Regions from separate parts of the Vibrio sp. 1078-1 genome, predicted to be linked through region 3. Evidence: predicted binding sites of a transcription regulator. Region 3 holds the regulator's gene; each other region holds the start of a gene.

Region 1 (2,280 bases), on a different contig from region 3:
TATGTTCGTCGTGATTTTAATCGGGCATTAGACGACTATCTGTTAGGAGCGACGTTCCCACTTGAGCTCGACTTAGTCGAGTTGCAACGTTTCTGGCGCTTACCTGTGCAGTATTTTTTCAATCGTCGTTTAAAAGTAACCTTTGAACCGCCACTACCGGTGATGGAAGACGACGAACCCTTTGTTTTAGGTGGTTTGGAAAGCTATCAAATGCGTGATGAGCTGTTAGAAACCTTGCTTGAAGCGACATTGATGCAGCCAGAGAAAAAAACAGAGGTGCTTAAACACTTTATGAGTCAACAGCGCGCGCAAGGCAAACTGCCGGTGGGGGCGTTTGGTGATATCGAGTTTGAAACCAACCGAGTTCAGGCGGAAGAGCTGGTGGATAAACTGGCGTTTTTATCTGGTGCGCCTCAAGACGATTTGGAAATCGACCTGACGTTTGACTCTTTGTTTGAGCGAAATGAAGGCGAAGAGAAAAACGTTCGCCTAACAGGTTGGCTAACCCAGTGTTACCAATCTGGGTTGATTCGTTACCGAAGCGGTAAGATTCGCTCGCAGGATTACCTTGCAGCGTGGATCGATCACCTTGCCATGTCGGCGTCGGGTTATGCCAAGAAAACTCATCTGATTGGCTACGATCGTAAAGAAGGCGCGCTGCATTTGATCTACCCAGAAATTGCCGATGTGCAGTATGCCAAACAGCTACTGACTGAATTGGTTCGCTTGTTCTTCGAAGGCATGACTAAGCCTTTGCCTTATTTCCCGAAAACGGCGTTGGCTTGTGTTGAAGCGGGCTTTAGCCGCGGTCAGTGGGTAGATGACGAAGAGAAATCTTTGAAGAAAATGGCTGACGCATTCAATGATGGCTTCATGAGCCCGGGCGAAGGCAGTAATGCGTACATCTCTCGAATTTGGCCTGCTTGGAATGATGAGTTGGCCTCAGAAGTTCGTTTGCTGACAGCATTAGTTTTGCAAGGTGCGCGCTTAGCGGTTCAAGACACTGATGACGTAAAAGCGTAAAAAAGACAGTTGGATAAAGAGAAGGAAGAGTAGGGTGGCCGCCAGAAAATCATTATTTTTTGTAGGGCGTTCGCTGTACGGCCACAAGGTCAGAGGGACCATGATACTTTTGTTTAATTCATTTGAGTTGTGCCGCCAAAAGGTTTGGCTTATCTCGTGGGGCGCATACTAACGGTACGTCTTATGGATAACCGTGAGAAAGATCTCACAAAGCTCTAAATTATCCAACTTGTTAAACATATTAATAGAATTTTTAACTATAGATCACATTTATTAGGTGATACGTCCTAGTAAATAATCCGGAGAGATTCAGCGTTATGGATCAAATGTCAGGTGCAGAGTGTCCTCTACATACGTTAGACCGCACAGAGCAACCTCAACCAACGCCACTAGAACCGATGACGTTTCCTCTGCATGGTGCGAGGTTAATCGAGGCATCAGCAGGTACAGGTAAAACCTTCACTATTGCAGGTTTATATCTGCGCCTTTTGCTTGGTCACGGCAGCGCGGAAACTCGGCATCGCGTACCGCTTACGGTCGACCAAATTCTGGTCGTAACCTTTACCGAAGCGGCAACTGCGGAATTACGCGATCGTATCAGGGCAAGAATCCATGATGCGCGAATCGCGTTTGCGCGTGGACAGAGTTCCGATCCGGTGATCCAACCTTTGCTTAATGAGTTTGACGATCACAAGCAAGCCGCAGAAATTTTATTGCAGGCAGAGCGTCAGATGGACGAGGCGGCGGTCTACACCATTCACGGTTTTTGCCAACGTATGCTAACGCAAAATGCGTTTGAATCTGGCAGCCGATTTAATAACGAGTTTGTGACCGATGAAAGTCACCTAAAAGCGCAAGTTGTAGCCGATTACTGGCGCCGCAATTTCTACCCATTGCCATTTACTTTGGCGGGAGAAATCCGCCAGCTATGGGGCTCTCCATCTGCGTTGTTGTCTGACATCAGCAATTACTTAACCGGTGCGCCGTTAAGCCTTTCTGTTCCAGCAATGAAAGGCAGTTTGGCTGATCTTCATACTGAAAATCTGAAAAAAATTGATGGATTAAAAGCACAGTGGCGAGAAAGCCAAGATGACTTCTTAACGCTAATTTCAGATTCAGATATTAACAAACGTAGCTATACCAAAAAGTCTCTGCCGACGTGGTTGGAGGCGGTAAACGCTTGGGCGGCAACGGAAACTACAGGTTACGATTATCCAGACAAGCTGGAGAAATTCGCGCAAAACGTCTTGTTGGAAA
Region 2 (2,280 bases), on a different contig from region 3:
ACCCATTGCTGATAATGGCTCTTTCGCATCATTCGCCATTGGAACGATGATTTCGTTCACTTCTTCAGTGCTTACGCCAAACGCTTGTTGGCGGTGTAGAAGGTGTTCTGGCTTAGGTTGGCTGAACTGGTTGCTCGCATCTGGCAGCTTCTTCAAGCTCAGTAGGTTTTCTTCTACCCACTTCTCGTAAGGCTGTGCCGTTGCGATGGTGTCTTTCACTTCTTCATCAGAGATGATTCGACCTTGTTCTAGGTCTGCAACGAAGATACGACCCGGTTGTAGACGACCACGGAACTCTACGTTCTCTGGTTCAATATCCACAACACCAGATTCAGATGCCATCACTAGGAAGTTATCTTTGGTCACTGTGTAGCGAGAAGGGCGCAAACCGTTACGGTCTAGTGTCGCACCAACTTGAACACCATCAGTAAAACATACTGAAGCAGGACCATCCCATGGTTCCATGATGTTCGCGTGGTACTGATAGAACGCGCGACGTTTAGGATCCATGTTTTTGTTTTCTTGCCATGCTTCCGGGATCATCATCATCAATGCGTGTGGCAGGCTGCGACCAGAAAGAACTAGGAGCTCAAGTGCCATATCGAAGTTAGATGAATCCGAGCTGCCTTCCTGACAGATTGGAAGAAGCATGTCGATTTCAGCCTGAGTAAACAGGTCTGATTCTAGGATTGCTTCACGGGCTTTCATCCAGTTCAAGTTACCGCGAACTGTATTGATTTCACCGTTGTGGGCAATGTAACGGAAAGGCTGTGCAAGACGCCATTTCGGGAAGGTATTGGTAGAGAAACGAGAGTGTACCAGTGCCAGTGCAGTCACCATGGTCGGGTTTTGTAGATCAAGGAAGTACTGAGGTACTTGCTCGGTAGTTAACTGACCTTTGTACACCAATGTCTTGTAAGACATGGAGTTAATGTAGAAGTCGTCACCAATGTTCGAAACGCTTTCTAGGCAAACACGTACAGTATAGTTACGAAGTACGTACAGTTTGCGCTCTAGCTCTTCAGGTGTGATGCCCGGGCCACCAGAGATAAACACATGCTCAAACTGAGGCTCTGTGCTTAGTGGGTCTGCACCGATCATTGAGTTATCGGTTGGCAATACGCGGTAGCCGATAACTTCAAGATCTAGACGTTGTGCGTTACGTTCTAGAATGTCACGGCATTGCTCGCGTTTGTATTCGTCTTTCGGGAAAAGAACTACACCAACACCATACTTTTCAAACGAAGGCAGTTTAATGCCTAGCTTAACGGCTTCTTCTAATAGGAATTCATGAGGTTTTTGTAGCAAGATACCCGCACCGTCACCGCTGCATGGGTCACAACCTTGACCACCACGGTGTTCCATGCGAGCCAGCATATCCAATGCTTGAGTCACTACTTCATGAGATTTACGGTTTTTAAGGTGAGCAACAAAACCGATACCGCAAGCGTCATGCTCCAGTTCCGGAGTGTACAGACCCTGTGGATTTTGCTCTCTATCTACCATAGATACATCCTTCCAGTTCAATGTCGACGCAAAAGTACCGGGCAGCAAATACTACCTAGACTATTGATTACGTCTTGTCCTTTATATTTATTATCGCCACCGATCTAGGTTGACCGGTCTTGATTCCTTTCCGTATCTCGCAGGAAAAGTTTTGCGAGAAAAACAATCCTTGGTGGTATCCCTTTATTTATTATCACTATCTAGTGATTTATATAGGTAGGAGTGGGATAACACCGACAAATCCCGCAGTGTGCTTTGTAATAAAAGTCACAAAAATAACGGGGTTGTGTAAGTATCCTACAATTTTGTCACTTCAGAATGCAATGAAAAAGTCGGCGTTGTGACCCAATTTTTTCGTTTAATTATGCATTTTTAGTTTAACATTTACGCAACATGAACGATTTTTGTCTTTAATTATGCAAGTTTATTGATTTTGACCCGCATGGTGGGTGTTTGAATTGATTAATATTGTGTGTTTTTTCTTGCAGGGATGTAATTTATTTACACAGATCGTAGTGAGATTGATTACGATTTATTGTTGGTGAGAATTTATGCAGTTACATGAGTTGGTCAATACAATCGGCCAAGATCTTCAGCGTCGATACGGTGAAAAGGTTCATAAGTTAACATTGCACGGTGGATTTAGTTGCCCTAACCGCGATGGCACGATTGGGCGGGGAGGATGTACATTTTGCAATGTGGCTTCGTTTGCAGATGAAGAAGTCCAGATAAAAAGCATTCACGAACAGTTAAAAGATCGCGCAGGTGAAATTC
Region 3 (2,280 bases):
TCATGTCAGCTAAACACCCAATTATTGCGGTTACTGGTTCGTCCGGTGCCGGCACGACCACTACATCTGAAGCCTTCCGTAAAATGTTCAATATGATGAACGTTAAACCCGCATGGGTTGAAGGCGATAGCTTCCATCGCTTTACTCGCCCAGAAATGGACATCGAAATCCGCAAAGCCCGCGAGCAAGGTCGACACATTAGCTACTTTGGCCCACAAGCTAATGACTTCCCGGGATTAGAAGAGTTTTTCCGTAAGTTCGGGCATGACGGCACTGGCAGCGTGCGCCGTTATCTGCACACGTTTGACGAAGCGGTTCCCTACAATCAAATGCCAGGCACGTTTACACCGTGGCAAGACTTACCCGAAAACAGCGACGTTCTGTTTTATGAAGGGTTACATGGTGGCGTGGTCGATGGCGATGTTAATGTTGCTCAACATGTGGATTTCTTAATCGGCATGGTGCCGATTGTGAACTTAGAGTGGATACAAAAATTCGTACGTGACACTCGCGATCGCGGCCATTCGCGTGAAGCGGTAATGGACTCAATCGTGCGATCCATGGACGATTACCTCAACTATATCACTCCGCAGTTTTCTCGTACTCACATCAACTTCCAGCGCGTACCGACCGTTGATACTTCCAACCCACTTAATGCAAAAGGCATCCCTAGTTTGGATGAGAGTTTTGTGGTGATTCGCCTACGCGGTATCAAGAATGTCGACTTCCCATATCTGCTGGCCATGATTGATGGCTCATTCATGTCACGCCACAACACGATTGTCGTACCCGGCGGTAAGATGAGCTTTGCAATGGAGCTCATAGTTCGGCCTATCCTACAACAGCTCATCGAAACAGGGAAAATTGGCTAAAAACCTGCCTGCGAAGATGTTTACTTTTCATACCGTGATCATGTGCACAGTTTTGCTTACAAAATCTCAATCATGGCACGATTAAAATCAAGAAATCGTTTTCGAAAAAGGATACTATTTCTTACCGAAACACAAGAGAGCTTGCAGCATATAAAAAGTGCTCTTATTCTAGTAGGCCTAATTCAGGCTTAGCTAAAATATGGATAGCGCAAGCGTACCCTGCAGAGGAAGTGAGATATTATGGTTCTAGGTAAACCTCAAACCGACCCAACATTAGAGTGGTTTCTTTCACACTGTCATATTCATAAGTACCCTTCAAAGAGCACGCTAATTCACGCGGGCGAAAAGGCAGAAACTTTGTACTACATCGTTAAAGGTTCTGTTGCGGTTCTTATCAAAGACGAAGAAGGTAAGGAGATGATCCTTTCTTACCTAAACCAAGGAGACTTTATTGGTGAACTTGGTCTATTCGAGGAAGACCAAGAGCGCACAGCTTGGGTTCGTGCTAAATCTCCTTGTGAAGTTGCTGAAATTTCTTTCAAGAAGTTCCGTCAGCTTATCCAAGTAAACCCAGACATCCTAATGCGTCTTTCTGCGCAGATGGCTCGTCGTCTTCAAGTAACTAGCCAAAAAGTGGGTGACCTGGCGTTCCTAGACGTAACTGGTCGTATCGCTCAGACGCTTCTGAACCTTGCAAAACAACCAGACGCAATGACTCACCCAGACGGCATGCAAATCAAGATCACTCGTCAAGAAATCGGTCAAATTGTTGGCTGTTCTCGTGAGACAGTAGGTCGTATTTTGAAGATGCTAGAAGAGCAGAACCTAATCTCTGCTCACGGTAAAACCATCGTGGTTTACGGTACTCGTTAATCTCAAACTAGAGTGACACGAACAAAATTATAAAAGCCACCAATGGCAACATTGGTGGCTTTTTATTTACTCATGACCAAATAAGATAGGGTGCAGCGAACACTAATGAGTAAGCTTAACAGGTTAACCCTAAAACTTAGCCATTCGTACTTTCAAAGATTTTGTCAGCTGAAGCGGCCACGAAACCTGGGTACAAATCACCATTTTCCATCGGATAGCGCTTAGCAAATTCATAAAACCCGCCAGGGATAATTTCAGTGCCTTCGCTAAAACGAACCGCTACTTTATCTGCCATGGTCGATGACTGCTCTAGCAACACCTCAGGAGTGCCCTTCACTTCACCACCATTTTCATTAATGGTAAACCCAGCGGTACGCAGATGATCGTTTACCTGCTTCACTTCTTCATATTCATTGAGTTGGTTAACGCTCACCGTGAAGTGGTTTGCTCCGTAACCATGCGCCGCAAGCCAAGATGCGTACTCACTTTCTTTAGCCAACGTTTGGTAATCAGCAAAGCTTAAATCCCACAAGCG

The links. The regulator CRP, encoded in region 3, controls carbon source genes, mostly activating them, when cyclic AMP is high. The targets are predictions, from matches to a motif close to TGTGANNNNNNTCACA.
Region 1: recB (exodeoxyribonuclease V subunit beta) is a predicted target of CRP. The motif match lies at 1,216-1,231, and genes of this name have one in related genera.
Region 2: gltB (glutamate synthase large subunit) is a predicted target of CRP. The motif match lies at 1,763-1,778, and genes of this name have one in related genera.

What each region holds. Positions count from the first base shown of each region.
Region 1 covers NZ_JAWOWM010000008.1:68,921-71,200, reverse strand. Annotated here, with positions in the region: gene recC (exodeoxyribonuclease V subunit gamma) at 1-1,023, shown strand, start outside; gene recB (exodeoxyribonuclease V subunit beta) at 1,350-2,280, shown strand, end outside.
Region 2 covers NZ_JAWOWM010000004.1:445,597-447,876, forward strand. Annotated here, with positions in the region: gene gltB (glutamate synthase large subunit) at 1-1,506, opposite strand, end outside; gene R7190_RS11935 (TIGR01212 family radical SAM protein) at 2,058-2,280, shown strand, end outside.
Region 3 covers NZ_JAWOWM010000023.1:16,033-18,312, forward strand. Annotated here, with positions in the region: gene R7190_RS23620 (phosphoribulokinase) at 3-872, shown strand; gene crp (cAMP-activated global transcriptional regulator CRP) at 1,113-1,745, shown strand; gene R7190_RS23630 (DUF1338 domain-containing protein) at 1,882-2,280, opposite strand, start outside.